2 regions of the Herbaspirillum sp. C7C8 genome follow, and region 2 is predicted to be linked to the other one. Evidence: predicted binding sites of a transcription regulator. Region 2 holds the regulator's gene; the other holds the start of a gene.
The links. The regulator HrcA, encoded in region 2, represses chaperone genes, less so after heat shock. The targets are predictions, from matches to a motif close to TTAGCACTCNNNNNNNNNGAGTGCTAA.

Region 1 (15,246 bases), on a different contig from region 2:
CCGCGACGACTACGCCAAGTCCGGCCTGCCGATGCTGCCCATCACGCATGGCATGGAGGTGACCAAGCTGCATATCCTCATGTACACCATCGCACTGCTGGCGGTGAGCATGCTGCCCTTTGCCATCGGCATGAGCGGGCTGATCTACCTGGGCTCGGCCATTGTGCTGGGGGCGATCTTCTTCTGGTATTCGTGGCAGATCTACCGTCACTACACCGATCTGATCGCGCGCAAGGCCTTTGCCTATTCCATCATCTATCTGTCCATCCTGTTTGCGGTGTTGCTGGTGGACCATTACTTCCTGTTCCGTAGTTTCTGACCTCATGAAAAGATTCTTCTCGGCGCTGCTGCTGGCCGCTTGCGCGACGCTGCTGGCGGCTTGCGGTCCCTCCAAACCTGAACTGAAGTTCAACAATACCGATGTCACCGGGCTGGACTATGCGCGCGATTTCGCGCTCACCGACCACACCGGCAAGCCGCGCACCCTGGCCGATTTCAAGGGCAAGGTGGTGGTGATGTTCTTCGGCTATACCCAATGTCCGGACGTCTGTCCGACCACCATGGTAGAGATGTCCAACGTGATGAAGGAACTGGGTCCGGATGCGGACCGCGTGCAGGTCCTGTTCGTCACCGTTGACCCCGAGCGCGATACCCAGGAAGTACTGGCGCAATACGTGCCTGCCTTCGACAAGCGCTTCCTCGGACTGCGTGGTGACCTGCAACAGACCGAGAAGGTGGCCAAGGAATTCAAGGTGTTCTACCAGAAGGTGCCGGGCAAGCAGCCGGGCAGCTATACCATGGACCACACCGCCGGCAGCTACGTCTTCGATCCGCAGGGCCATATCCGGCTGTTCGTCAAGCACGGCCAGGGTCCGCAGACGCTGGCGCATGACATCAAGCTGCTGCTCTCGTGATGCTGCGGGAAAAGGGATAAAAAAGAGATAAAAAAGAGATAAACGATATAAATCGTTTGAATGAAAAGAAAGGCGCCCGAGGGCGCCTTTCTTGTTGGTGCTGCTGAACCGGTCTGAAGAATCGAAGAATCGATCAGGAGTAAGCCTGCAGCGCGGTCTTCATCTTCTTCAGCGCCACTGCCTCGATCTGGCGGATACGTTCGGCCGAGACGCCGAACTCGTCGGCCAGCTCATGCAGGGTCGCACCCGAGCCATCGTCATTGGCCAGCCAGCGGGCTTCGACGATACGGCGCGAGCGGTCATCCAGCTTGGACAGGGCGGCTTCCAGGCCTTCGGACTGCAGGCGGTCGTACTGCTTGGCCTCGATCACGCGGGTCGGTTCCGAATTGTCGGAGGACAGGTAGGCGATGGGCGCGAACTTGTCATCGTCGTCATCGGTGGGCGACTCCAGGGCGATATCGCGACCGGACAGACGGGTTTCCATCTCGATGACTTCCTCGCGCTTGACGTCCAGGGTCTTGGCCAGGGCCTCCACCTGGGCCGGGGTCATTGCGTCCAGACCTTCCTTGTGGCTGCGCAGGTTGAAGAACAGCTTGCGCTGGGCCTTGGTGGTGGCGACCTTCACCAGACGCCAGTTCTTCAGGATGTACTCGTGGATCTCGGCCTTGATCCAGTGCATGGCATAGGACACCAGACGCACGTTCTGGGCCGGGTCGAAGCGCTTGACGGCCTTCATCAGGCCGATGTTGCCTTCCTGGATCAGGTCGGCATGTGGCAGACCGTAGCCCAGATAGCCACGGGCGATCGACACCACCAGACGCAGGTGTGACAACACCATTTTCTGGGCCGCGCCCAGGTCGTTCTTTTCACGCAGGTCACGCGCCAGCTTGACCTCTTCCTCGTGGGTCAGCATGGGCAGGCGGTTCACTGCCGAGATGTACGCGTCGATGTTGCCCAGGCTGCCGGAAAAACCCAGCGCGAGTGCATTGGACTCGGCAGGCATGAGTGCAGTTTGTGCAGACGCAGATTTCATGGATTCTCCTTGGTTCCTTTGCGGAAACGGTTGAAACGGTAGGAAGCAGAGGCTTCGGTGACCAGGGGCGATGTTCCCGACTTCCCTGGTGCGGCCACACGGGCCGGTACTGTTTGATGCAGTGCTCCACGAAAACTGGAGCAATTCGATAAGGTATTCTAGCACTCGTCACCCCGGAGTGCTAATAGCATGATGGTGAAGGGTCAATAGTGCAATCCTATTGCTTTTCAGCCAATCATTGCATTCCATTCCCTTTATATTAGTCGCCTTTGGGCGACAAAAGTTGCGATCGGGGTCAAAAGGAGGCCAGAAACTTGTAACACTTTTTTGCAGCGCGCAAGACGAAGACAAACGGACGCGGCAGACCTGCCAGGACGACAGGGACGGGCATTGGCCCGATGGCAGCTCGTCATCTGACGAGCTTGCTGCTGTTTAGAAGACGCGGGGAGGGCAAGTTTATTGTTGGCGATGGGCTGGCCCGATAGAATTTCTCGCCAGAAAGTCCAAAGCCCGCAACAGCGGGCTTTGTCCTCAATTTACAGGGGCACGACCAATTGCCTGGAAAACCCCTGTCTCTATGGCGGCGAGTATAGCACCCGACGCACTTCACTTTCAACCGGCTCACGGCATGCTGAAACACCTCACTGCAGCTCGCTTGTCCACTCTCCAGCGCTTCTTCCTCACGACTTCGCACGGCGATACGCTCGGATGTTATGCCTGGACCCAGGCGGTTGCCGCTGGCATGTTGCCGCTGCTGGCCGATGTCGAGGTATCGCTGCGCAATGCCGTGCACGGTGCGTTGTCGCGTCATTACGGCGCGCGCGATTCCTTTGGCTGGATGATGCCCAGACCGAATCCGGCGCACGCCGTCAATCCCGCCGCTCCTCCGATGCTGCCGCCGGTGCACAAACTGAGTTCGAGATCCCGTGATGATGTGGTCTGTGCGATCGACAAAGTCAAAGGCAGGAAACCATCTGCCCATGTCGTCACCCCGGATGACGTGGTGGCGACATTGCCCTTTGGATTCTGGGAGGTGCTCATCGGCGCGCTCGCGCATCACGCGCAGCCAGCAGGGTTGCAGGCGGCGATCCTGGCGGCAGTCTTTCCGCATGCGCCAGATACGCAGGCTTTCCCCTATGACAGTGCTGCGTTCAGGAAGCGGGTGGTCGCTCTGCTCAAGCGGATACGCGACGTACGCAACCGCATCGGGCACCACGACGCCATCTGGAAGATTCCTGAATTCGACCGTTTTGGCGTCCTGGGTCTTATCCCGCGTCGGCCCAGGCAAACCGTCAACAGCCTGCGTCTACTCGTCGATAACCTGTTCTGGTTTGCCGGCTGGATCGACCCGGTGATCTCTCTGCACTTGCGCAAGAGCGAGCACTGGTGGTCATTGCAGACCTTGCTCGACCGGCAGGCACTGGCGATCTATCGTCGTTGCGCCGGCGGTGCCGGCACCTATCGGCTAGTGCTGGACAGTGCAACACCGCCCGGCCATGGCAAGCATCGCATGACCAAGGGCAAGCGTACCCTGTCTCGCGTCCGACGTGACATCACGCGTTATTTCTTCTGATCAGTGCAACGAGAGCCCTTGCACCTCAAGCCTTCCTGGCCAACTGCCTGCGTACCGACAGCATCGCCCCGAACAAGCCCAGCAAGCCGCTGGCGGCCAGCAGCAGGCCGATGGCCATGGGGCTGGGCAGGGCCAGCTGGAATTCCGAGGCATACAGGTGGGCAAAGTCCAGAATGGCTGCATTGAGCGGCTGCTGCGCCGCCACCACCAGCCCCAGCGCCACCAGACCCGCACACAGACCCAGCAGGGCGCCGGTGTAGTAGAACGGACGATAGATGAAGGAATTGGTCGCCCCGAACAAGCGCGAGACCTCGATCTCGTCGCGCTGCGTCATCACCTGCAGACGGATGGTGTTGAACACCACCGCCACCACCACCGCACCCAGCGTCATCCCCAGGAACAGCAGTACCAGCCGCAGGATGCGCAGCAGCGCCGCCAGCCGCTTGACCCATTCGGAATCGATCTGCACGGTATCCACGCCCGGTTGCTTCTTCAGCTGCTGGGCAATGTCATCCACGCGGGTGGCATTCATGGCGTTCTCGAAGCCCGGCAGGCGCACCACATAGCCGTCCGGCAGCGGATTGCTGCCCAGCGTGTTGAGCACGTCGGCCAGCCCGGTCTTGCTCTTCAAGGCATCGAACGCCTTCTCGCGCGGGATGAATTCGACCTTGCCGTTGGTGTTGCCGTCCTTCAACACCTGACTGATGGTCTTGCCCACCGCCAGGGCAGCCTCGCGGCTGGCGTCGGGCTTCATGAAGAGGCTGATCTCCGGCTCCACCGACATCTGGTCCGAGATCGGCCGCACATTTTCCAGGGCCGACAGGCCCGCAAAGGGCAGCGCCAGCGCAATCGAGACCACCAGCACGTTGAGCAGGAAATTGCCGGGCGAGCGCAGCAGGTGGCGCAGCGCATCGGCGATGGCGGCGAAATGCTGTCCGAGCCAGTTCATGGCGATACCTCCACGGGATTGGCGACGCCGTTGTGCCAGCCATCGACGATGCGGCCACGGTCCAGATAGACGATGCGGTCGGCACCGGTGAGAAAAGTCTCGTCGTGGGTTGAAATCAGGCAGGTCACGCCCACCCCGTGGAAGGATTTCAAGGCCGCCAGCACCTTGTTGGCATTGGCGCGATCCAGGTTGGCGGTGGGTTCGTCGGCCAGGATGATCTGCGGCCGGTTGACGATGGCGCGCGCAATGGCCACCCGCTGCTGCTCGCCCCCGGAGAGCTCCAGCGGTTCGCAGCGCGCCTTGTCCAGCAGATCGACCTTGTCCAGCGCGGCGCGGGCGCGCTTTTCGGCGTCCGGGCGGGAAGAGCCGGTCACGATCAGCGGCAGCATCACGTTGGCCAGCAGATTGCGGTCCAGCAACAGTTTCTGTTGCTGGAAGATCAGGCCCAGGTTGCGTCGCAGATAGGGCAGCCCGGAAGGCTTGAGCCCCACGATGTCGGTCCCGCTGACGGTGAGCTTGCCCGAGGTGGGCCGCTCGATGGCCGCGATCATCTTCAGCAGGGTGGATTTGCCGGCGCCGGAAGGGCCGGCCAGGAAGATCAATTCGCCCTTCTTCACCGACAACGTAATGTCGCGCAGGGCATAGACCTCGCGCGCGTATTGCTTGGAAACCCGGGTAAATTCAATCATCGGTTCAACTCAGGAGGGCATCGACGAATTCGGTGGCGTTGAAGGCCTGCAGATCTTCGATCTGCTCGCCCACGCCGATGAAATACAGCGGCACCGGCCGGGTCTTGGCGATGGCGGCCAGGATGCCGCCCTTGGCCGTGCCATCCAGCTTGGTCACCACCAGGCCGGTCAGCCCCAGCGCATCATCGAAGGCCTTGACCTGGGCCAGGGCGTTCTGGCCGGTATTGCCGTCGATGACCAGCAGCACTTCGTGCGGCGCCGAGTTCATCGCCTTGGCAATGACCCGTTTGATCTTCTTGAGTTCATCCATCAGGTGCAGTTGCGTGGGCAGGCGACCAGCGGTGTCGACCATCACCACATGGGTGCCGCGCGCTTGTGCCGAGTGCACCGAGTCATAGGCCACGGCGGCCGGATCGCCGGATTCCTGGGCGATCACCTGGACGTTGTTGCGCTCGCCCCAGACCGCCAGCTGCTCGCGGGCGGCGGCGCGGAAGGTGTCGCCGGCGGCCAGCAATACCGACTGACCATGCGCCTGCAGGTGCAGCGCCAGCTTGCCGATGGTGGTGGTCTTGCCGGCGCCGTTGACACCGGCAATCATCATCACCAGCGGCTTCTCGCGACCCAGCACCAGCGGCCGCTGCAGGGGTTGCAGCAGGTCGATGAGCAGGGCGCGCAAGGCGGTACGCACCTGGGCGGCTTCGGTCAGGCGCTCGTTTTTGACCTTTTTCTTCAGTTCGTCCAGCAGCCAGCGGGTGGCCTCGACCCCGGCGTCCGACATCAGCAGGGCCGATTCCAGCTCTTCGTACAAATCTTCATCAATGCGCGCACCCACGAACAGCGTGGTCAGATTGCTCGATGTCTTGGACAGCCCCGCCTTGAGGCGCGACAGCCAGGAGCGCTTGGCCTCAGGGGCAGGCTCCGGAGCGGCCACGATCTCGACTTCTTCGGCCTGCTCTTGCACAACAGGCTCTGGCGCGGCCAGCGCTTGCGGCGCGGGTTCGGGCGCCACGACAGGGGCCGTAACGACAGGGGGGATGACAGGGGCAGCCGTGACGGGAGGGGGCACGACCGGTTGCGGCGCGGGTGCGGGCTCGGCCTGGGCCTGGGGCGGCAGCGCGGGTTGCGCTTCCGGTTTGGGTTTTCTCTTGAAGAAACTGAACATCGGATGGCGGATAGGCTGGATGGTAGCTGCGGCCGGGGCGGGGCAGGGCGGGACGGCAGACGCGTGGCTGCCCTGACAACCGCAGTGGACAGGTTACAATTGCCCTTCCACAAGCCCCGCGCATGGCCGCCAGGGTCAATGAATCCAGCATTTTATCAGAGCACAGCCCATGAAATTGAAGATCCGAGCCCTCCTGGCCACCGCCCTGTTGAGCCTGCTCGCCACCACGGCGACGCAGGTGCGGGCCGCGCCGGCGCAAGAGTTCGTGCTGGCCAATGGCATGAAGGTGGTCGTCAAGGAAGACCGGCGCGCGCCCACGGCGGTGCAGATGGTCTGGTACAAGGTTGGCAGCATCGATGAACTCAATGGCACCACGGGTGTATCGCACGCGCTGGAACACATGATGTTCAAGGGCACGAAGCACCACAAGGTCGGCGAATTCAGCCGCCTGGTGGCCGAACTGGGCGGGCAGGAAAACGCCTTCACCGCCAATGACTTCACCGCTTACTTCCAGCAGATCGAAAAGAGCCACCTGGAAAAGGTGATGGCTCTGGAAGCCGACCGCATGGCCAACCTGCAGTTCGACGCCAATGAATTCGCCAAGGAAATCCGCGTCATCATGGAAGAGCGCCGCTGGCGCACCGATGACCAGCCCATGGGCCTGCTCAACGAAGCCCTGAACGCCGCCGCCTGGACCGCCCATCCCTATCACCATCCGGTCATCGGCTGGATGGACGACCTGCAGCACATGAGCGTGCAGGATATCGCCAGCTGGTACCGCCAGTGGTATGCCCCCAACAATGCCACGCTGGTCGTGGCCGGTGATGTCGATGCCCAGCGTGTGCTGGTCCTGGCCAAAAAATATTTCGGCAAGATTCCTTCTCACCCCTTGCCCCGCGGCAAGCCGCAGAACGAGCCCGAGCAACTGGGCCTGCGTCGCGTCACCGTCAAGGCCCCGGCCGAGAATCCGTATGTGGTGATGGCCTGGAAGGTGCCGGCCTTGCGCCATGTGGAAGCCGACCAGGACGCCTACGCCCTCGATGTGCTCTCCGCCGTGCTGGATGGCTATGACAATGCCCGCCTGACGGCCAACCTGGTGCGCACCGCCAGTCAGGCCACCGCAGTGGGCGCCAGCTACAGCGGCGTGGCGCGCGGTCCGGTGCTGTTCACGCTGGAAGGCAGTCCGGCCAATGGCGTGACCACCGAACAGCTCGAGGGCCTGCTGCGCGCCGAGGTCCAGCGCATCGCCAGTGAAGGCGTGTCCGAACAGGAACTGCAGCGCGTGAAGACGCAACTGATCGCCTCCCAGGTCTACAAGCGCGATTCCGTCTTCGGCCAGGCCATGGAGATCGGCATGATGGAAACCACCGGCCTGGGCCAGAAGAACATCGACCGCATCATCGACCGCTTGAAAAGCGTGACCGCGGCCCAGGTGCAGGCGGTCGCGCAAAAATACTTCAAGGACGATACGCTCACCGTCGCCACGCTGGTGCCCCTGCCGCTGGACGGCAAGAAGCCCGCCGCGCCGCCGCCGGGCCTGCTGCATTGAGGATTGACGTTTTTTGCACCATTAAGTCGGGCTGAATGCTGTATTGAATGGCATTAACGCCAGCTTAATGGTGTACCCAAGTCGCTGAGTTCTTCCTGATCGATCGGCTTCTGTTCTTTACGGAGAAAACCATGCCCGTCATCGTCGTCGCCAATCCCAAGGGAGGCGTAGGCAAGACCACCCTGGCCACCAACCTGGCCGGTTATTTCGCCAGTCTTGGCCATGCCGTCATGCTGGGCGACATCGACCGCCAGCAATCCTCGCGTGCCTGGCTGTCGATCCGTCCGGAACAGGCACGCCCCATCAGTACCTGGGACATCAACGAGGACTACGTTGCCAAGCCCCCCAAGGGCAGCACCCACGTGGTGCTGGACACGCCCGCCGGGCTGCATGGCTGGCGTCTGAACGATACCCTCAAGCTGGCCGACAAGATCCTGGTACCGTTGCAGCCCTCGATCTTCGACATCCTGGCCACGCAGGATTTCCTGCGCCGCCTCGCCGCTGAAAAGGCGGTGCGCGAGGGCGAGATCGAGGTCGGCATCGTCGGCATGCGCGTCGATGCCCGTACCCGTTCGGCCGAGCAGCTGCAACGCTTCATCGAGGGGCTGAAGCTGCCGGTGCTGGGCCATCTGCGTGACACCCAGAACTATGTACAACTGGCCGCCCACGGCCTGACCCTGTGGGATATCGCACCCTCTCGCGTGCAGCGCGATCTCGACCAGTGGCGACCCATCCTCGATTGGATCGCCGGCCAGCCGGCCCCTGACCAGACCGCATGACAGCACGCATGCAGCCTCGCTTTCGATTGTCCTCTTCCATGAAAAAAACCTTCTCTCTCCTCTTGCTCCCGCTAGCCCTGTTGGCCAGCGCGCCCGCCTCGGCCGCCCTGGCCATCCAGTCCTGGACCCAGCCTGACGGCGCGCGCGTGCTGTTCGTGGCCAACCATGCCATCCCCATGCTGGATGTGAGCGTGCAGTTCGATGCCGGCCAGCGCCGCGATCCCGCCGACAAGGCCGGCCTGGCCGAGCTGACCGTGGCCAGCCTGACACGCGGCGTGGAGGCCGCCGACGGCGCGCCTGCCCTGAGCGAAGCGCAGATCCTGGACGGCTTTGCCGATGTTGCCGCCCAGCAGCAGGGCGGCGCCGGGCAGGACCGCGCGGGGGTGAGCCTGCGCACCCTGTCCTCGTCCGCCGAACGTGATGCCGCACTGGGCCTGCTGGGCCGCATGCTGGCCCATCCTGCCTTCCCGCAGGCCGGTCTTGAGCGTGACCGCGCACTGGCCATCGCCAACCTCAAGGAAGAGTTGACCAAGCCCGAAGCCATCGCCGAAAAAGCCTTCATGGCAGCGGCCTACGGTCGTCATCCCTATGCCGTCGAGGCCAGCGAAGCCAGCCTGCAAGCCATTACCCGCGAGGACCTGCTGGCTTTCCATCGCGCCCACTACGTGGCCAATCGCGCCGTCATCGCCTTGATCGGCGACATCAGCCAAGCGCAGGCGCGCGCCATTGCCAGCGCCCTCACGCGCGAGCTGCCGCAGGGTGCAGCCTTGCCGGCGCTGCCGCCGGTGACCGCGCCCAAGGGCGGGGAGCAGCGTATCGCCCATCCGGCCTCGCAATCGCACATCCTCATCGGTGCGCCGGCCATCCAGCGCGGCGACAATGATTTCTTCGCGCTGACCGTGGGCAACTATGTGTTGGGCGGTGGCGGCTTCGTCTCGCGCCTGACCGATGAAGTGCGCGAGAAGCGTGGCCTGAGCTACAGCGTCTACAGTTATTTCTCGCCCCTGGCCCAGCCCGGTCCCTTCCAGATCGGCCTGCAGACCAAGAAGGAACAGACCGCCGAAGCCCTGCGCGTGACCCGCGCCACGCTGGACAAATTCCTCCAGGAAGGACTAACAGCTGCCGAACTGAAGGCCGCCAAGGACAACCTCGCCGGTGGCTTCGCCCTGCGCATCGACAGCAATGCCAAGCTGCTGGAAAACCTCGCGGTGATCGGTTTCTACGGTTTGCCACTGGACTACCTGGACCACTGGATCGAGCGCATCCGTGCCGTGAGCGTGCAGGACGTGCGCGCGGCCTTCCGCAAGCATGTGCATCCGGACGAGTTGTCCACGGTCATCGTCGGCGCAGCCGCCGAGTAAATCATTTACCTCATTTGACATCGGCGGCCCCGCGCCGCCCGCAGCAAGGAAAGTCATGCGCAAGAGCAGTCCCCCGCGATCCGGTCCCGCCGCTGGCGGCAAGCCGGCCAAGCCCGTCAACCGTGGCCCGCATCAGGTACGCATCATCGGCGGCCAGTGGAAGCGCACGCCGCTGCCGGTGCTCGATGCCGAGGGCCTGCGCCCCACGCCGGACCGCGTGCGCGAGACCGTCTTCAACTGGATCACCCACCTGATCGACGGGCAGTGGGAGCAGGTGGCCTGCCTGGATCTGTTCGCCGGTTCCGGCGCGCTCGGTTTCGAGGCTGCCAGCCGGGGCGCGCGCCGCGTGGTGATGGTGGAAAACAGCGCGGCTGCCGTGCGCCAGCTGGAGTCCAATCGCGACAAGCTCAAGGCCGAGGCACTGGTCATCCTGCGCGGCGATGCCCTGGCCGCCGTGCACAATGCCGCCGGCCGCGAGGCTGCCGGCTACAGCCTGGTCTTCATCGATCCGCCGTACCACCAGGGCTGGCTGGAAAAAGTGTTGCCGGCGTGCATGCCTTTGCTCACGCCGTCCGGATTGATCTACGTGGAAGCCGAGTACCCATTGCAAGGCGAAGACGCGCCGGCCTGGATGCAGGACTGGGAAGTGGTGCGCGCCGACAAGGCCGGCATGGTCTTCTATCATTTATTGCAACGCAAAAGCGCTACCCAAATTGAGGCATAATGCGCCTTCTGATTCAATAGCCGGAGAGGAGACACCATGGTCACAGCCGTATATCCGGGGACATTCGATCCGTTGACGCGAGGACATGAGGACCTGGTCCGCCGCGCATCTGGGTTGTTCGACAAGCTGGTCGTGGGCGTAGCCGACAGCAAGAACAAGAAGCCCTTCTTCTCGCTCGAAGAGCGTCTGTCGATTGCCAATGAAGTGCTGGGGCACTACCCCAACGTGCAGGTGGAGAGTTTCTCGGGCCTGTTGAAGGATTTCGTGCGCCAGAACAATGCCCGCGTCATCGTGCGCGGCCTGCGTGCGGTGTCGGACTTCGAATACGAATTCCAGATGGCCGGCATGAACCGCTACCTGTTGCCGGACGTGGAAACGCTGTTCCTGACCCCGTCTGACCAGTACCAGTTCATCTCCGGCACCATCGTGCGCGAGATCGCCCAGCTGGGGGGGGACGTGTCCAAGTTCGTGTTCCCGTCGGTGGAGAAATGGCTCAAGGAAAAGATCGCCAAGCAATGATGTTTCAAGCAAGAGAGGTGCGGCAATGGCACTGATGATTACCGACGATTGCATCAACTGCGACGTCTGCGAACCGGAATGTCCCAACGAGGCCATTTACATGGGGCCGCAGATCTACGAGATCGATCCGGACAAATGTACCGAATGCGTGGGACATTTCGAGGAACCGCAGTGCCAGCAGGTCTGCCCGGTCGCGTGCATTCCCTTCAACCCGGCCTGGCGCGAGAGCCCCGAGCAGTTGATGGAGAAGTACGAACGCCTGCAGGCCCAGGCCAAGCGCAGTTGAGTCTGCACACCTGGCGGTGCTGCCAGGAAATGCCGTTCAGTGCTGCACTGAACGGCATTTTGATTTGGTGAATGCTGCTGCGCGCAGCATTCAACCTGCATGAATACTCGCTATCAGCGCCGACCATGCCAAGGCTGTTGCGGCGCAAGTAGAGTAGGCAGGTTTCCGGATTTTTCCATGCGCATCCACCCACACAGAACATGCACTCCCTCCCCAAATCCGCTGTTGCCGCCCTGCTGTTGAACACCACCATCTGGGGTCTGTCCTGGACCGGTACCCGCGCCCTGGAAGGCATGGGCCTGCATCCGGTCTGGGCCACGGCAGCCATCTTCAGCGCCTGCGCCTTGCTGCTGCTGACCTTGCGCTACCGTGAACTGCCACTGCTGTGGCGTCATCCGGCCTTGCTGGCCGTGGGGCTGGCCACCGGCCTGACCAATGCCTCCTTCAATGTCGCGGTGGCCTATGGCGATGTGGTGCGGGTGATCCTGCTGTTCTACCTGATGCCGGTATGGACCGTCATCCTGGCGCGCCTGGTGCTGCATGAAGCCATCACCCCGCGCTCGCTGGCGCGCGTGGCACTCGGGCTGAGCGGCGCCTTCATCGTGCTGTACCAGCCGCGTCTGGGCCTGCCGCTGCCGCAGAGCCTGCCGGACTGGATGGCAGTGGCTTCGGGCCTGCTGTTTGCGGTGACCAATGTGCTGTTGCGACGCCTGCACGGCCTCTCCGATGGCGCCCGCGCCGTGGCCATGCTGGCCGGCAGCGGCGTGCTGGCCAGTCTGTTGGGCGTGCTGCTGTCAGCCAGCGGCGTGATTGCCTGGCCGTTGCCCTTGCCAGCGGCCGCCGCGCCCGTGGTAGCGCTGTGGGCGTTGCTGTTCCTGGTATCGAATCTGAGCCTGCAATATGGGGTGGCGCGCCTGCCGGCCAATATCACGGCGGTCATCATGCTGGCCGAAATCCTGGTCGCGACCTTCTCGGCCTGGCTGCTCGGTGCAGCGGAACTCCGCGCGCAAGACCTCATCGGCGGCGTGCTCATCATCACCGCCCCCTGGATCGTGCGGGACCGCCCGGTGGCGGCGCAGCCTGCCTGATCAGTCGTGGGTGGCCAGCATGACGCGGTTGCGTCCGGCTTCCTTGGCCTGGTAGAGCGCCTGGTCGGCCGCCTTGAGCATGGCCTGCTTGACCTCGCCCGCCGCGCGCCCGCGATCCGGCGGTGACAGCGAGGCTGCGCCGATGGAGGCGGTGATGCGCAACGGATCGCGCGAGCCCTCGATCATCACGCCACGGCTGCAGATGCCGGCGCGGATGCGTTCGGCGATGCGTGCCGCGTCGTCGCGCGTGGCGTGGGTCAACAGCACCACGAATTCTTCCCCGCCGAAGCGACCCAGTGCATCCGACAGGCGCAGTTCCTTCTTGATGCGCGCAGCCACTTCGCGCAGCACGTCGTCCCCGCTCTGGTGGCCGAACTGGTCGTTGACGCGCTTGAAATGGTCGATGTCGATGAACAGGCAGGACAGTGCCGAGCGATCGCGCTGGCTGCGTGCCACTTCCTCCTGCATGCGTTGCTCGATGTAGCGGCGGTTGTTCACGCCCGTGAGCGGATCGGTCAGGCCGATGTGCTTCAGGCGCTCATTGTTGATGACGTTTTCCAGGCAGATGGCGGCTACCGTCGCCAGGCGCTGGATGAAGTCGGTGGCCAGCGTGCGCGTGAAACGCTCGGCATAGGCGCTGCCCAGCGACAGGTAGCCCAGCAGCCGGTGCTGGCGCACCAGCGGCAGCACTGCCACGCTCACCGGCTGGTAATGCGGGAACAGCGGCCCGTGCAGGGCCGGCACGTACTGGCCCAGGCGCGGTTTTTCGTCCGACAGCGGACCATCCTCGTCGATGAAGTGCAGCGGGTCCTTCAGGAACAGCAGCTTGGGGAATTCGTTCACGCCGATCTGCAGGTCGCGCAGGATGCGCTGGATCGCGTAGTCGCCATCGATGAGGGACAGCGTGACCGTCTCCAGGCTGAACACCCCCGGCATCACCGTGAGCATCACGTCGATGAGCTCGCGGAATTCGCTGGCACCGATCAGTTTCAGATCGAAGGCCTGATGGCGTTCGATGATGGACTGGTTGATGTGCGCCTGCTGCAGCAGATCCTGCAGCTCGCTCCTCAGTTGTTCGTTGTCGGCAATCAGCGATTCCATATCGATGGTCGATGTCATGTGCTCATCTGCATATTCCGGCGTGCGGCCGGCCCCTTGCCCAAACCGGTCGCCCGGTCACCCTACAGCCCGCCACGTGCGGGGTGGGCGGTCTGACTGCCTGTGCTGCAATTTGCGAGTTGCGATCTGCGATCTGATCCGACGTTATCGGCAGGGCGGGCCGCAAATGAAGGCCCCATCCCCTCCCTGATACCGAGCAAGAAGCGTTCCCGTCCGCCTGCCTGCTGCTGCCGGCCGGGGCCGACTCAGGCTGCCTGCGGGGCGAAGAAGCGTTCGCCCATCTCATCCAGTCCCAGCGTGCGCAATACTTCCTGCAGGCGCTCGGCCGGACGGCGGCGCGGCAGGTCGCGGTATTGCGCAATGATCAACTCGTTCTTCATCGAATGTTCCCAGCCCACCAGCTCGGTCACGCTGACCTTGTAACCATGCGCTTCCAGCTGCAGGCAGCGCAGCACATTGGTGACCTGGCTGCCGAATTCGCGGGTATGCAGCGGATGGCGCCAGATCTCGGTGAGCGAATTGGAGAGCGACTTGCCCTTGTTGCGATTGAGCACCGAGGCCACTTCGGCCTGGCAGCAGGGCACCAGGACGATGAAGCGCGCTTCCTTGGCCAGGGCGAAATGGATGGCGTCATCGGTGGCCGTATCGCAGGCATGCAGAGCGGTGACCACGTCGATCTTCTCCGGCAGGCTGGGCGAAGTGATCGAATCGGCCACCGACAGATTGAGGAAGGACATGCCGCCAAAGCCCAGGCGCGCGGCCAGTTGCTCGGACTTGCGCACCAGCTCCTCGCGGGTTTCGATGCCGTAGATGCGGGGCGCGCCCTGCAGGCCCTTGAAGAACAGGTCGTAGAGGATGAAGCCGAGATAGGACTTGCCCGCGCCATGGTCGACCAGGCTGACGTCGGGATGATCGTCCAGCACTTCTTGCAGCAGCGGTTCGATGAACTGGTAGAGGTGATAGACCTGCTTCAACTTGCGGCGGCTATCCTGATTCAGCTTGCCGTCGCGGGTGAGGATGTGCAGTTCCTTCAACAGCTCGATGGACTGGCCGGGCCGGATCTCATGCGCCTGCGGGGCGCTCTCGGCAGTGGATTTGGCCCGGTTCGGCTGGCGGCCGGGGGCGCTGTTGGCTTGCTTGCTCATGATGCTGCACTGGCGAAGGGCCGGCGCGCAGGCCGGCGGGGTGGATTCGGGGGCAGGGCGGCGAGCTCCGGAGCTCGGTAAAGGACTGCCGTGGCCGGGCATTTTACCCGATCCCGATGTCAACTTCGTGAAGTGCTGCTGCCGTGCGCGGCATGTTGCAAGCCGGCAAACATGCGCGCGCGGACCGATGCCAGGGCCTTACGCTACCCGCTCGATCACCAGCGCAATCCCCTGGCCCACGCCGATGCACATGGTGCACAGCGCATAGCGGCCACCGGTGCGCTCCAACTGGTTGAGGGCGGTCGTCACCAGCCGTGCGCCGGAAGCCCCCAGCGGATGACCGATGGCGATGGCGC
Region 2 (15,246 bases):
CGGCCATGTCATCTTCACGCTGCCCTTCATGGTGCGGCCGGTGCTGGCGGTGATGCAGTCCTCGCAGCTGGCGCAACTGGAAGAAGCCGCCGCCAGCCTCGGTGCCGGGCGCCTGCGTCGCTTCTTCGGCATCGTCATTCCCAATGCGGCCTCGGGCATTCTGGCCGGGGCGCTCATGGTCGTGACGCTGTCCATCGGCGAATTCAACATCACCTGGATGCTGCACACGCCGCTGACCCAGACTCTGCCGGTGGGTCTGGCCGATGCTTACGCATCGATGCGGCTGGAGGTGGGATCGGCCTATACGCTGATCTTCTTTTTCATGATCATTCCGCTCCTGATCGGCATGCAGTGGGCGACCCAGGCAACACGCAAGAAAGTCAGTCTATGAAGCCCAAGCAAGAAGCCGTTTCCATCCGCCTGCAGCAATGCGCCAAGTCCTTCTCCAACGGTACGCGCGCGCTGCAGCCGCTGGACCTTGATATCCATCCCGGTGAAACCCTGGTTCTGCTGGGGCCCTCGGGCTGCGGCAAGACCACCACGCTGCGCATGATCGCGGGGCTGGAGTTTCCCGATATGGGCGGGCAAGTCTTCTTCGGTGACGAAGACGTGACTGCCTTGCCGATTGAAAAGCGCGGTGTGGGCATGGTGTTCCAGAACTATGCGCTGTTTCCCAACATGAGCGTGGGCGAGAACATCGCCTATGGCATGAAGATCCGCAAGATCCCCGCCGGCGAACGCGCCGAGCAGGTGGAACGCCTGTTGGACATGGTGCATCTGCAGGGCCTGTCGCATCGCCGCGTGGACCAGCTCTCGGGCGGCCAGAAGCAGCGCGTGGCATTGGCGCGCGCACTGGCCATGGAGCCGCGCGTGCTGCTGCTGGACGAACCGCTGACCGCTCTGGACGCCAAGCTGCGCGAAGCCGTGCGCAGCGATCTCAACAAGCTGCTGCGCGGTCTGGGCATCACCGCCATCTACGTCACCCACGATCAGGGCGAGGCCATGGCGCTGGGAGACCGCATCGTGGTCATGGAACGTGGCAGGATCTCGCAGATCGGCACGCCGCGTGAAATCTACTATCATCCGGCCAATGACTTCGTGGCCGATTTCATCGGCGCGATGAATCGCGTGCAAGGTATCGTTTCAGGAGATAGATTGTTGTTGCCCAGCGGAAGCCTGCCGCTGCTGGAGCAGCTCGATGCGGCACAACAAGGGCAGCAGGCCTGCGCGTTGTTCCGTCCCGAAGATGTCGAGGTAGTGGATGTCACCGAAGCCGATGCCCAGTGCGTGCGCGGCAAGTTGCTCAACATCTTTTTCCTCGGCGACCGCAGCCGTTTTGAAATCGAGATCGGCACCGAGCGTCCCGTCATCGCAGAGACCAGCCGCCGTGGCTGGTGGGAGGCCGGGCAGCAGATCGCCATTCGCGTGCCCGCCGAGGCACTGGTGAAACTGGCGCCGCGCGCCGAGAAGGAGAGCGCATGATCCTGGGTCAGATTTCCGACCTGCACATCAAGACCGATGGCAAGAAATCCTATCGCGTGGTGGATACCGCCGAGGCCTTGCGTCGCTGCGTGCGGCAGGTCAATGCACTGAAGCAGAAGCCGGATGTGCTGGTCATCACCGGCGATCTGGTGGACTTTGGCAAGCCCGCCGAATATGCCTGCCTGCGTCAATTGCTGGCACCGCTGACCATGCCCTACTACCTGTTGCCGGGCAACCATGACGAGCGCCGTGCGCTGCGTACCGCGTTTGCCGACCATGCCTACCTGCAGCAGGGGGGCGAGCGCATCGAGTATGTGATCGAGCAGTATCCGGTGCGCATCATTGCGCTCGATACCGTGATCCCGCGTGCCAGCGGTGGCGAACTGGCTGCCTCCAGCCTGCTGTGGCTGGATGAGGTGCTGGCGCAGCAGCCGCAGCGTCCGACCGTGATTGCCATGCACCACCCGCCCTTTACCACCGGCATCGGACACATGGATGACATGGGGCTGGTCAATCCGCAGGCGCTCGAAGCGGTGGTACGCAAGCATCCGCAGGTCGAGCGCATCCTGTGCGGGCACCTGCATCGCTCCATCCAGCGCCGCTTTGGCGGGACGCTGGCGACGACTTGTCCGGGGGTGTCGCATCAGGTGCAACTGGATCTGGATGCACAGGCACCGTCCTGCTTCGTGATGGAGCCGCCGGGTTTCCAGTTGCACTGGTGGGATGCGGCGGCGGGAAGTCTGGTCAGCCATACGGCCTTCATCGGGGAATTCGATGGGCCGTATCCGTTTTATGATGGGGATGAGTTGATCGATTGATCTGTGCAATAGATCAATCGGGGCCGCCGCAGCGATGGCGGCGATGAATGGAAGTAGGGGATATCACTTCCAGACCAGCGCAATCACCGGCGGCTCGCCATAATCCTCGCAACGGTCATTGATGGCCGTGCAGCAGAATTCCACATCTTCCACCAGATCTGGCAGGCGCTGGTGCAGGTCGGCGCTGTGGCTGATCTCGATGGTCAGCACTTCCTTGGGTTTGAGCCTGAACTTGCACATGCCGTCGTCATCGCGCAGATAGGACAGGCAATCGACCCAGGCATCCATGCTGCGGCCATAGAAATCCGGGAAGCCGAAGGCTTGCGCGCTTTCGGTGTGGAAGCTCTCCCAGTCGGTGATGCGGTCGCCCGCCAGTTGTACGGTGGCCATGCCTGCTCTCTTTCAGTTTGCTTTCTTCTCGCGCTTGCCGCCGTCCTTGGGATCGGTGACGAAGCCCAGCTTGGTCAGCCCCGCACCCTGCGCGGCTGACATCACTTCGGCGATCATTTCATAACGGGTCGACTTGTCGGCGCGCAACTGCAGCTCGGGCTGCGGCTTCTTGGCCGCAGCCGTGGCCAGGCGCGCATCCATGTCCTCTGCGCTGACCGGCTGGTCGTCCCAGTACAGCTTGCCGGCGGCATCGATGCCCAGGGTGATGGTCTCCGGTTTTTCCGGGGCCGGGCTGGACTGCGCGGTGGGCAGGTCCAGCTTCAGGGCGTGGGTGAACATGGGCGCGGTGATGATGAAGATCACCAGCAGCACCAGCATCACGTCCACCATCGGGGTGACGTTGATGTCGGCCATCGGGCCCGAGTTGTGGTTGTCGTTGAATCCGCCGAAACTCATGATGGACTCCTCTCGAAGGTCGTGTCGAAGAAATTATTTGCGCATGCCGCCGACGCGCTCGCCGGTGGTCAGGTACGCATGCAGGTCGTGCGCGAAGCCATCCAGTTCGGCCAGCACCACGCGATTGATGCGGGTGAAGGCGTTGTAGGCCAGCACGGCGGGGATGGCCACCAACAGGCCCAGCGCGGTCATGATCAGCGCCTCGCCCACGGGGCCGGCCACCTTGTCGATCTGCACCGTGCCGCTGGCCGAGACCGCCACCAGCGCATGATAGATACCCCAGACGGTGCCAAACAGACCGACGAAGGGGGCCGTGGAGCCGACCGAGGCCAGCAGGGTGAGGCCGCGTTCCAGGCGCGCCGAGACCCGGTTGATTTCGCGACGCAGGGTGCGCGTGATCAGTTCACCCGGATCGGTGGCGGCGTTGAGCGATGGCGTACCTTGCTGGCGGGTGCCGATGTCGGCGGCTTCGGCGGCGCGTTCGGCCATGGGGGTGTAGATCAGTTCGCTGTCCACGCGCTGCATGGCGGCGGTGGCATCGGCCAGGGTCGGTGCCTGCCAGAACTGTTCCAGCGCATTGCTGCCACGGCGGATGCGCCAGGCGGCCCAGGCCTTGGAGAGGATGTAGAACCAGCTGGCGATCGACATGAGCAACAGCAGATAGGCCACCGAGTGGGAAACGGCATCGCCTTGCGCCCAGTAGTGGGCAAATCCAATGTTCTGTTCCATGGTAGGTGCTTTCGGGAAAGACGCCGCGCTTGCGGCAGGGAGTCAATGACGGTGAAGTCCGGGGCAGTCGCTTGGAGCGGCCGGCCCCAAAAAAATTCGCTGCCGGACCTGGTGGGGCGCGGCAGCGTCGGGCATTTCCTGTTGTGGCGGGCCAGGCTTACTTGAAGCCCAGCACATCCTGCATGTCATACAGGCCGGTCTCTTTGTCGGCCAGGAAGCGCGCGGCGCGCAGGCTGCCCATGGCGTACGAGACGCGGCTGGACGACTTGTGCGAAATCTCGATGCGCTCGCCGATGCCGGCAAACAGCACCGTGTGATCGCCAATGATGTCGCCGCCGCGCACGGTGGCAAAGCCGATGGAGGACGGATCGCGTTCACCGGTGACGCCTTCGCGGGCGTAGACGGCGACGTCATCGAGCTTCTTGCCCAGCGCATCGGCGATGACTTCGCCCATCTTCAGCGCCGTGCCGGAAGGTGCATCGACCTTGTGGCGGTGATGGGCTTCGATGATCTCGATGTCGTAGCCGTGCGAGAAATTCTTGGCCGCCAGTTCCAGCAACTTCATGGTGACGTTGACGCCCACGCTCATGTTGGGGGCGGCCATGATGGCGGTGCGCTTGGCGAATTCGGCGATGGCCGCTTTGCCTTCGGCTTCGAAGCCGGTGGTGCCGATGACTACCTTCACGCCATGGGCGGCGCAGTATTCGAGGTGCTTGAGGGTGCCTTCCGGACGGGTGAAGTCGATCAGTACGTCAGCCCCGGCCAGGCCGCGTGCCAGGTCCGATTCAATGATCACGCCCGTGGTTTTGCCCAGGAACAGGCCGGCATCGGTGCCGATGGCCGCTGAGGTGGGCGTATCGAGGGCGCCGGAGAGCTTGAGATCCTCGGCGTTGAGGATGGCTTCGATCAGCATGCGGCCCATGCGCCCGGAGGCGCCGGTCACCGCGATATTCAATGCAGTCATGTGAAACTCGGAAGAAGGAAGTGCAGGAGACAGGGCTTACTTGTTGGTGGCCGAGGAAGGCGCCACCGGCGAGGCCGGCTTGATCTCGCTCTCATCCTTGGGTTTGTCAGTGAAGCTGGCCTTGGAACCGACCTTGGCATCGGTGATCAGGGTCAGGTATTCACTTTCGGTGGGCAGGTTCTGGCCGCCTTCGACGTGATCCAGCAGGTCATCCTTGAAGAACACCGAGACGCGGCTGGTCATGATCTCGCCATTGCCCTTGGCCAGGCGGAAGTCGTAATCCCAGCGGTTGCTGTGGAACATGTCGGTCAGCAGCGGCGTACCCAGCACGAAGCGCACCTGGTCGCGGGTCAGGCCCGGGCGCAGTTGCGCCACCATTTCCTTGGAGACGAAGTTGCCCTGCTGGATGTCGATGCGATAGGGCTTGAGGAAGCCGAACAGGCTGTTGCTCTTGCCGGTCACCTTCACGCCCGAGGTATCGGTGGGCGCCGCCTGTTCCGGCGCCTTGGTCGAGGAACAGCCGGCCAGCGTGACGGCCAGTGCGGCCAGCAGGCCGAGGGCAGCGGTGTGATGACGGGACTTCATTCGGGAAAGCATGCGCATAAAGATTTCAACCGGGTTGAGCCATGAGCCTAAAGCACTATATGATAAGCTAGAACTTACTTCTTAAATAGGCATGAGTGCGTTCCGGGTGTAAAAGGGCGTTCCCCACCGCCCCGCCGGAACGGTCCGCCAGGTCTTCCCAGTGGACCGCCGCGCCTGTTCGAGACCAGTAAACCCCGGGAACCCACTCTACCATGCCGAACAATCCATCCGAACTGAAGGCCAGCGGCCTGAAGGCGACCCTGCCGCGCCTGAAGATCCTTGAGATCTTCCAGAACACTTCGGTGCGCCACCTCAGCGCCGAAGACGTCTACAAACAATTGCTCTCCGACAACCTGGACGTGGGTCTGGCCACCGTGTACCGTGTGCTGACCCAGTTCGAGCAGGCCGGCCTGCTCCAGCGCAATCACTTCGAAACCGGCAAGGCCGTCTTCGAACTCAACGAAGGCTCGCACCACGATCACCTGGTCTGCCTGGATTGCGGCAAGGTCGAGGAATTCTTCGACGCCGAGATCGAAAAGCGCCAGATCAAGATTGCCCAGGAGCATGGTTTCGAGATCGCCGACCACGCCCTGGCCCTCTACGGCCATTGCAAAAACTGCAAGAAAGTGAAGAAATAAGCCCGCCATCGCTTCCTGGCTCGATTTGAGCAAGGCAGCGTGAAGCAAAATGCAAAAAGCCACGTGTGGTCGCACGTGGCTTTTTTGCGTTCTGGCGGGATGGTTGTGCTGGCCGGGCTCAGTGCTGGCTCAGCGCGCTGGAGAGCAGCTTGGCGGTGATGTCGACGATGGGGATGACGCGCTCGTAGGCCATGCGGGTCGGGCCGATCACGCCGAGCGTACCGACGATGCGGCCGTTGACCTCGTAGGGCGCGGTGACGATGCTCATGTCGTCCATCGGCACCAGCTGGGATTCGCCGCCGATGAAGATCTGTACGCCGGTGGCCTTGCTGGAGACATCCAGCAGCTGCAACAGCCCGGTCTTCTGTTCGAACATGTCGAAGAGGCGGCGCAGCGAATTCATGTTGGAGGACAGGTCGGTCACCGACAGCAGGTTGCGCTCGCCGGAGATGACCACGCTGTTGTCGGCCTCTTCGCTCATGGCGTCGCTGCCGGCTTCGACGGCGGCCTGCATGAGCGTGGTCATGTCGTCGCGCAGCTGGCGCAGCTCGCCCTGCAGATGCACACGCACCTGGTCGAAGCTTTGGCCGGCGTAATGCTGGTTGATGTAGTTGGCGGCCTGGGTCAGTTGGCTGGGGGTGTAATCGACCTCGGTCAAGAGCATGCGGTTCTGCACATCGCCACCCTGGTCGACGATGACCAGCAGGATGCGCTTTTCCGACAGCCGCAGAAATTCGATCTGCTGGAACGCCGATTCGCGCTTGGGAGTCATTACCACACCGGCGAACTGCGACAGCGAGGACAGCACCTGGGCTGCATTGGTGATGATCTTCTGGGACGAGCCGCTGTGCTGCAGGCGCGACTGCAGGCGGCCTTCGAGGGCGCTTTCGTCGATGGCCTCGACGGTGAGCAGGGTATCGACGAACATGCGATAGCCGCGCGGCGTGGGCACACGACCTGCCGAGGTGTGCGGGCTGGCGACGAAGCCCATCTCTTCGAGATCGGCCATGATGTTGCGGATGGTCGCCGGGGACAGTTCCAGACCGGACAGTTTCGACAGCGCGCGCGAGCCCACCGGCTGGCCGTCGGCGATGTACCGTTCGACCAGGGCCTTCAAAAGTGTGCGGGCGCGGTTATCGAGTTGCATGGGGCATATTCTAGCGGCATATCCGCCAAATGTGACGGCGGCTCCGTCCTGGGGGACATTGTACGAAGAATCAGGCCTGCGTTTGCAGCCAGTCATGCAGCTCATGCAGGTCGCGGCAGATGGCGTCCGGCGTGATGCCTGCCGGCAGCGTGCGCTCAAAACGGTTCATCCACACCGCCCGCAGGCCGGCCTGCTGTGCGCCCTGTACGTCCAGCAGCGGGTCGTCGCCCACGTAGACAGTGGCCGCCGGGGCAACCTGCAACGCTTCGCAGGCGGCATGGAAGATGGCCGGGTCGGGCTTGGCGCGGCCGAAGCGGTGCGCGGCAATCGAGACGCCGAAGTGACCGGCCAGGCCAATGCGATCCAGGTCGGCAAAGCCGTTGGAGACCGAGCCCAGCGTCAGCCGTCCCTTCATGCGCAGCAGCGCCGGTTCCACGTCATCGAACAGCGCCACCGTGCTGCGCGCCTCGGAGAACACGGCCATGGCCGGGTCGACCAGCGCCAGGTCCACGTCATGCTCGCGGAAGACATCGGACAGCGCCGTATGGCGCAGCTTCCAGAGGTCGATGCGATACATGGGATCGGTCTTCATCAAGGCCATGCGGCGTTCGCGCAGGCTGGCAATCGTATGGGCCGCCACCACGGCGGGCGCATGCTCGCGCAGCCAGTCGTAGAGCAGGCCTTCGGCGCGCACCAGCACCGGTTCGATGGCCCACAGGGTATCGTCGAGATCGAACAGCACCGCCTCGATGGAGGAGGGCGCAGGCGAGGAGGGCAGGGAGGAAGCGCTTGGTTTCATTACAATGTCATCTCAAATTATGGTCTAATCCGCAGCATGTGGCCCATCAAATTACCCGTTCAGGCAGCCGTACCCAAAACCGTCGCCATCGTCGGCAAGTTCCAGGCCGTCGGCATCGCGCAGATCTTGTCGGACATCGCCGTGTTCCTGGAGTCGCATGGACACACCGTGGTCTTCGAGTCCGAGACCGCCGAGAACATCGCCCTGCAAGGCTATGACAGCCTGACGCCCGAGCAGATCGGACAGCAGGCCGACGTGGCCATCGTGGTCGGCGGCGACGGCACCATGCTCGGCATTGCGCGCCAATTGGCTCCGTACAACGTACCGCTGATCGGCATCAACCAGGGGCGGCTGGGCTTCATCACCGATATTGCCCAGGACCGCATGATACCGGCTCTGGCCGACATGCTGGAAGGCAAGGTCGAAGCCGAGTCGCGTTCGCTGCTGGAAGCAAGGGTCTACCGCGAGGGTAGCGAGATCTTCCGCGCGCTGGCTCTGAACGACGTGGTGGTGGCGCGTGGCTCCACCTCCGGCATGGTCGAGCTGCGGGTGGAGGTCGATGGCCGCTTCATGTACAACCAGCGTTCCGATGGTCTCATCGTGGCCACGCCCACGGGTTCCACGGCCTATGCGCTGTCGGCCGGCGGACCGATTCTGCATCCCAGTCTGCATGGCATCGTGATGGTGCCGATTTCACCGCATTCGCTGTCCAACCGTCCCATCACCCTGTCGGATTCCTGCGAGATCGTCATCCAGGTGGTGGCCGGACGCGAGGTCAGCGCCAACTTCGACATGCAGTCGCTCACCAGCGTGCTGCATGGCGACCGCATCGTGATCCGCCGCTCGGCGCACAAGATCACCTTCCTGCATCCCGAGGGCTGGAGCTATTTCGACACCCTGCGCGAGAAGCTGCACTGGAATGAATACCCGTCGATAGAAGGCCGTTTACAATAAGCGCGCCATTGTCCCGGCCGGCGTGTGCCGGTCTGCATGGCACCCCTGGCCTGTTCGTCCAACCCGCTGCGAGACCACCATGCTGCGTACCTTAACGATTCGCGACTTCGTGATTGTCGATGCCATCGAGCTCGAATTCGCGCGCGGATTTTCCGTCTTCACCGGCGAAACCGGCGCCGGCAAATCCATCCTCATCGATGCCCTGGCGCTGGCCATGGGCGGACGGGGCGACCCCAGCGTGGTGCGCGAGGGGGCGGCCAAGGCAGACGTGAGCGCCGACTTCACCGCCACGCCGGAAGTCATGGCCTGGCTGGACGAACACGAATTCACCGGCGAGCACGACGGCGTGCTGCTGCGCCGGGTAATCGACAATGCCGGCCGCAGCAAGGCCTACATCAATGGCAGCGCCGCCACCGCCGCGCAATTGCGCGAAGTCGGCGAGATGCTGGTGGACATCCACGGCCAGCATGCGCACCAGTCGCTGATGAAGGCCGATGCCCAGCGCCAGTTGCTGGACAGCCAGGCCGGCCTGCTGGAACCTGCGCGCGAAGTGGCCACCGCCTACAAGACCTGGCGCGCCCTGGCGCGTCAGCGTGAACAGTTCGAACAGGATGCGCGCAATGTCCTGCTGGAGCGTGAACGCCTGGAGTGGCAGGTGGCCGAGCTGCACAAGCTGGCCGTCAAGCCCGGCGAATGGGCCGACATCAGCACCGAGCACAGCCGTCTCTCGCATGCCGCTGCGCTCATCGGCGGCGCGCAGGAAGCACTGGGGGTGATCTCGGAATCGGAGTCCCCCATCCTATCGCAGCTGTCCTCGATCACGCAGAAGCTGAGCAAGCTGGTCGATGTCGATACCGCCCTGAAGCCCGTGCTCGATGCCTTGGAACCGGCGCAGATCCAGTTGCAGGAAGCGGTCTATGCCCTCAATGATTACCTGGGCCGGGTCGAACTTGATCCGGCACGGTTGCAGGCAGTGGAAGAGCGCCTCGAAGCCATCCATTCGACCGCCCGCAAATTCCACGTCCAGCCCGATGAATTGCCCGAGGAGCATCGCAAGCTCTCCGAACAATTGAAGCAACTGGCCGACGCCAGCGATCTCGACGCCCTGCGTGCGCAGGAAGACAAGCTCAAGGACGCTTACCTGGCCCTGGCGCAGAAGCTCTCCGGGGCGCGCGCCAAGGCCGCTGCCGCGCTGGGCGAGGCGGTCACGGCGGCGATGCAGGATCTGTCGATGGCCGGCGGACGTTTCGAGATCGCGCTCAATGCCGTGGAGCCGGCCGCCTACGGACTGGAGCAGGTCGAATTCCTGGTGGCCGGTCACGCCGGCGTGGCACCGCGCGCACTGGCCAAGGTGGCCTCGGGCGGTGAGCTGGCGCGTATCTCGCTGGCCATCTCGGTCATCGCCTCGGCCGCCACTACGGTGCCGACCCTGATTTTCGATGAAGTCGACAGCGGCATCGGCGGCGCCGTGGCCGAAGTGGTCGGACGGCTCTTGAAGCGCCTGGGCCAGGAACGCCAGGTGTTGTGCGTGACCCACTTGCCGCAGGTGGCCAGCCAGGCCAACCAGCACTACCAGGTCAAGAAGCGCAGCGAAGGGGGCAAGACCCTCTCCGACATCGACGGGCTGGATGCCAAGGCGCGCGTGGAAGAAATCGCCCGCATGCTGGGCGGACTGGAAATCACCGCGACCACGCGCAAGCATGCGCGCGAGTTGCTGGCTTCCTGATCGCGGCTTCCCTCACAAGAACATCAAGAACACCAAGCTCAACGACTATGGCCTTTCGCAAAGAACCTCCCTACACCCATGGCAGCCCGGCCTCCACCGCCGTGGTGCTGGTCAACCTCGGTACACCCGACGCGCCCAACGCTGGCGCGCTGCGGCGCTATCTCAAGCAGTTCCTGTCGGATCCACGTGTGGTGGAAATCCCGCGGGCGGTGTGGTGGTTCATTCTCAACGGCATCATCCTGCCGTTCCGTTCGTCCAAGTCGGCCGAGAAATACGCCAGCATCTGGACCGAGGAAGGCTCTCCGTTGCGCGTGCATACCCAGGCCCAGGCTACGGCACTGGGCGCGCAGCTGGCTGCGCGCGGACATCATCAGCTGCAGGTGGTGTATGCGATGCGCTATGGCACGCCCTCCCTGCCGCAGGTGCTGGACCAGTTGAAGGAGCAGGGCTGTACGCGCATTCTGGTGCTGCCGGCCTATCCACAATATTCGGGCACGACCACGGCATCCATCTTCGATGCGGTCTTCGATCACTATCGTCAGGTGCGCAACATTCCCGAGCTGCGCCTGATCCGTAATTATCACGACCAGGATGCGTATATCCAGGCGCTGCGCCAGTCAGTGCTGGACCACTGGGACCTGCACGGGCGGCCGGACAAGCTGCTCATGAGCTTCCATGGCGTGCCCAAGCGCACGCTGATGCTGGGTGATCCCTATCATTGCGAGTGCTACAAGACCGCACGCCTGCTGGCGCAATCGCTGGGTCTGGCCGAGGATCAGTATCAGGTCACCTTCCAGTCGCGTTTCGGCAAGGCAGAATGGCTGCAGCCCTACACCGCCCCGACCGCTCAGGAACTGGGCCGCCAGGGCGTGCGTCGCATCGACGTGATGTGCCCCGGTTTCACCAGCGATTGCCTGGAAACCCTGGAAGAAATCGCCATGGAGGTCAAGGAAGACTTCCTTCACGCCGGTGGCAAGGAATTTCACTTCATCCCTTGTCTGAATGAATCTCCGGCCTGGATCAAGGGCATGGTGGAACTGGTCGAGCAGCATCTGGCCGGCTGGCCGACCATGAGCAACGCCGCCGCCCGCGAGGAGCTGGCGCACCAGCAGCGCATTGCCGCCGAGCGCGCCAGGGCGCTCGGCGCGGATCGCTGATTTTTCACGAAGCTTCATATCGGCCTGCGCGCAACGGCGGCCTGACCACGTCAGCCTGCTAGAATAGCGGGCTGAACGCCTTTTGTTACCTGTCCGGCAATGAGCCTGCCGGGTAGCGGCGGGCCAAATTGTTCATACAAGAAAAAAACCGGGCTGGCGCAGTCGCTCAGAGCGTGTATTCACCCACCAGATGGGTATAGCTGATCCAGGCGGTAGCCAGCAGGCTGTACAGGGCGACGAGAATGGTGGCCGCAATCAGTGGCAGTTTCATGATGACACCTTGTTGGCGCGACAAGAGAGGGGAAGTGGTAAAGCCGTCGAACGAGTTGGCCCCAGCGGGCGAGAACTCGAATTCAGTTTAGGTCGGGCTCGAATTAACTTGAAGTCAGAGTCCGTAATTTCTGTAAGCGCGCGTAACATTTTTCTTCTTGAAATCGCAGAAATAGGCAAAAAGTCGCCGGAAAGTGCCAAAAAGCCCTTGAAAAAGCAGGGAGATACCTTACTTGTGCCGCATCCCATCGTGGACGGCGCCCTGCATCGGACCGCCGCACGCACGTAACTCATTGATTTGTTGGAGGTAATTCAGGAATGCAAGACATGGAAAAACAGGAGTCCCCATCCGTCCAGCAAGACAACCCGGCTGTTGAGGCCGCCGCGGCCCCTGCTGCCGAGCAGGCCGCTCCCGCTCCCGCTGCCGCTGCCGAGCCCACGCTGGAAGACAAGCTGGCCGCCGCCGAAGCGAAGGCTGCCGAACTGCAGGACGCCTTCCTGCGTGCCCGTGCCGAAGGCGAGAACATCCGCCGCCGTGCTCAGGAAGACATCGCCAAGGCCCACAAGTTCGCCATCGAAGGCTTCGCCGAATCCCTGCTGGCGGTCAAGGACAGCCTGGAAATGGCCCTGAAGATCGAAAACGCCTCGCTGGAATCGCTCAAGGAAGGCGTGGACATGACCCTCAAGCAACTGACTTCGGCCTTCGAGAAGAACAAGCTGCAGGAAGTGAGCCCCCAGGCCGGCGACAAGCTGGACCCGATGAAGCACCAGGCCGTCTCGGCCGTGCCGGCCGAGCAGGAAGCCAATACCGTGGTGGCCGTGCTGCAAAAGGGCTATATGATTTCCGACCGTCTGCTGCGTCCGGCGCTGGTGACGGTGGCCCAGGGAAAGTAAGCGGACCGGCGCCGCAAGAGGGCAAGCGCAAAAGGCATCATTTTTGCTTGTCCCGGTGGTTTCGGCGCTTGAAAGTCCGGCTTTCCTCCACATATTCAAACCATTCAAAACACCTGTAGCCCGACATCCAGGGCTGAAAGAACGAAGGAAAAATCATGGGAAAAATCATTGGTATTGACCTGGGCACCACCAACTCTTGCGTTTCCGTCATGGAAGGCAACCAGCCCAAGGTGATCGAGAACTCCGAAGGCGCGCGTACCACGCCTTCCATCATTGCGTATCAGGAAGACGGCGAAATCCTGGTCGGCGCTCCCGCCAAGCGCCAGGCCGTCACCAACCCGAAGAACACCATCTACGCCGCCAAGCGCCTGATCGGCCGCAAGTTCACCGAGAAGGAAGTGCAGAAGGACATCAACCTGATGCCCTACCAGATCGTGGCCGCCGACAATGGCGACGCCTGGATCGGCGTGCGTGACAAGAAGCTGGCACCCCCGCAGATCTCTGCTGAAGTGCTGCGCAAGATGAAGAAGACCGCCGAAGACTACCTGGGCGAAGAAGTCACCGAAGCCGTCATCACGGTCCCGGCCTACTTCAACGACGCCCAGCGCCAGGCCACCAAGGATGCCGGCCGCATCGCCGGTCTGGACGTCAAGCGCATCATCAACGAGCCGACCGCAGCCGCGCTGGCTTTCGGCCTGGACAAGGCTGAAAAGGGGGACCGCAAGATCGCCGTGTATGACCTGGGCGGCGGTACCTTCGACGTGTCCATCATCGAAATCGCCGACGTCGATGGCGAAAAGCAATTCGAAGTGCTCTCCACCAACGGTGACACCTTCCTGGGTGGCGAAGACTTCGACCAGCGTCTGATCGACTACATCATCGAGGAATTCAAGAAGATCAACGGCCTGGACCTGTCCAAGGACGCCATCGCCCTGCAGCGCATCAAGGCCTCGGCCGAACGCGCCAAGATCGAGCTGTCGTCTTCGCAACAGACCGAGATCAACGAGCCCTACATCGCCATGGCCAATGGCGCACCGGTCCACCTGAACCTGAAGATCACCCGCGCCAAGCTGGAGTCCCTGGTTGAGGAACTGATCGCCAAGACCATCGAACCTTGCCGCACCGCCATCAAGGATGCCGGCGTGAAGGTCTCCGACATCGACGACGTGATCCTGGTCGGCGGCATGACCCGCATGCCCAAGGTCATCGAGAAGGTGAAGGAATTCTTCGGCAAGGATCCGCGCCGTGACGTCAACCCCGACGAAGCCGTGGCCGTGGGCGCCGCGATCCAGGGTTCGGTCCTCTCGGGCGACCGCAAGGACGTGCTGCTGCTGGACGTGACCCCGCTGTCGCTGGGTATCGAAACCATGGGCGGCGTCATGACCAAGATGATCAAGAAGAACACCACCATCCCCACCAAGTTCAGCCAGGTGTTCTCCACTGCCGACGACAACCAGCCGGCCGTGACCATCAAGGTCTACCAGGGCGAGCGCGAAATGGCCGTGGGCAACAAGGCCCTGGGTGAATTCAACCTGGAAGGCATCCCGCCGGCACCGCGCGGCACCCCGCAGATCGAAGTGACCTTCGACATCGACGCCAACGGCATCCTGCACGTGGGCGCCAAGGACAAGGCCACCGGCAAGGAAAACAAGATCACCATCAAGGCCAACTCCGGCCTGAATGAAGAAGAGATCGAAAAGATGGTGCGCGACGCCGAAGCCAATGCCGAGGAAGACAAGCGCCTGAAGGAACTGGCCGAAACCCGCAACCAGGGCGATGCGCTGGTGCACTCGACCAAGAAGGCACTGGGCGAATACGGCGACAAGCTCGAAGGTGGCGAGAAGGAAGTCATCGAGTCCGCCATCAAGGCACTGGAAGAAGCCTTGAAGGGTGACGACAAGGCCACCATCGATGCCAAGACCGAAGCCCTGTCGACTGCGGCCCAGAAGCTGGGCGAGAAGATGTACGCCGACCAGCAGGCTCAAGCCGCCGCTGCCGGTGGTGCTGCGGGCGCCGCAGGTGCACAGGCCGGCGCTGCCGGTGGTGCCGCACCCAAGGACGACAACGTGGTCGACGCCGACTTCAAGGAAGTGAAGTAATCCGGGACTGACGCCTCGTTTCCCCTGAGGTCAGCGCTCGCGCCCGGGTGCGGTTTACCGCAGCCCGGGCGGATTTTTGAGAAGCATCCACCCGGCCGGGTTGTTTTTTCGGCCAGGCCGGTACGCCGAGTCCGCAGT

Region 1: a site for HrcA is predicted at 2,106-2,132, ahead of rpoH (RNA polymerase sigma factor RpoH). Genes of this name have one in related genera too.

Annotation. Positions count from the first base shown of each region.
Region 1 covers NZ_JABXGG010000003.1:57,738-72,983, reverse strand. The annotation lists gene cyoE (heme o synthase) at 1-319, shown strand, start outside; gene HWE01_RS04855 (SCO family protein) at 324-914, shown strand; gene rpoH (RNA polymerase sigma factor RpoH) at 1,048-1,947, opposite strand; gene HWE01_RS04845 (hypothetical protein) at 2,576-3,520, shown strand; gene ftsX (permease-like cell division protein FtsX) at 3,546-4,469, opposite strand; gene HWE01_RS04835 (cell division ATP-binding protein FtsE) at 4,466-5,158, opposite strand; gene ftsY (signal recognition particle-docking protein FtsY) at 5,163-6,320, opposite strand; gene HWE01_RS04825 (M16 family metallopeptidase) at 6,490-7,869, shown strand; gene HWE01_RS04820 (nucleotide-binding protein) at 8,001-8,648, shown strand; gene HWE01_RS04815 (M16 family metallopeptidase) at 8,687-10,009, shown strand; gene rsmD (16S rRNA (guanine(966)-N(2))-methyltransferase RsmD) at 10,065-10,733, shown strand; gene coaD (pantetheine-phosphate adenylyltransferase) at 10,770-11,252, shown strand; partial or broken gene HWE01_RS04800 (YfhL family 4Fe-4S dicluster ferredoxin) at 11,245-11,538, shown strand; gene HWE01_RS04795 (DMT family transporter) at 11,739-12,626, shown strand; gene HWE01_RS04790 (sensor domain-containing diguanylate cyclase) at 12,627-13,745, opposite strand; gene HWE01_RS04785 (class I SAM-dependent methyltransferase) at 13,991-14,890, opposite strand; gene pcaF (3-oxoadipyl-CoA thiolase) at 15,089-15,246, opposite strand, start outside.
Region 2 covers NZ_JABXGG010000015.1:110,098-125,343, forward strand. The annotation lists gene HWE01_RS17440 (ABC transporter permease) at 1-391, shown strand, start outside; gene HWE01_RS17445 (ABC transporter ATP-binding protein) at 388-1,482, shown strand; gene HWE01_RS17450 (phosphodiesterase) at 1,479-2,300, shown strand; gene HWE01_RS17455 (barstar family protein) at 2,364-2,690, opposite strand; gene HWE01_RS17460 (ExbD/TolR family protein) at 2,703-3,146, opposite strand; gene HWE01_RS17465 (MotA/TolQ/ExbB proton channel family protein) at 3,180-3,875, opposite strand; gene dapB (4-hydroxy-tetrahydrodipicolinate reductase) at 4,033-4,839, opposite strand; gene HWE01_RS17475 (outer membrane protein assembly factor BamE) at 4,876-5,424, opposite strand; gene fur (ferric iron uptake transcriptional regulator) at 5,637-6,062, shown strand; gene hrcA (heat-inducible transcriptional repressor HrcA) at 6,181-7,209, opposite strand; gene HWE01_RS17490 (HAD family hydrolase) at 7,280-8,008, opposite strand; gene HWE01_RS17495 (NAD kinase) at 8,045-8,962, shown strand; gene recN (DNA repair protein RecN) at 9,042-10,688, shown strand; gene hemH (ferrochelatase) at 10,736-11,845, shown strand; gene grpE (nucleotide exchange factor GrpE) at 12,434-13,009, shown strand; gene dnaK (molecular chaperone DnaK) at 13,165-15,108, shown strand.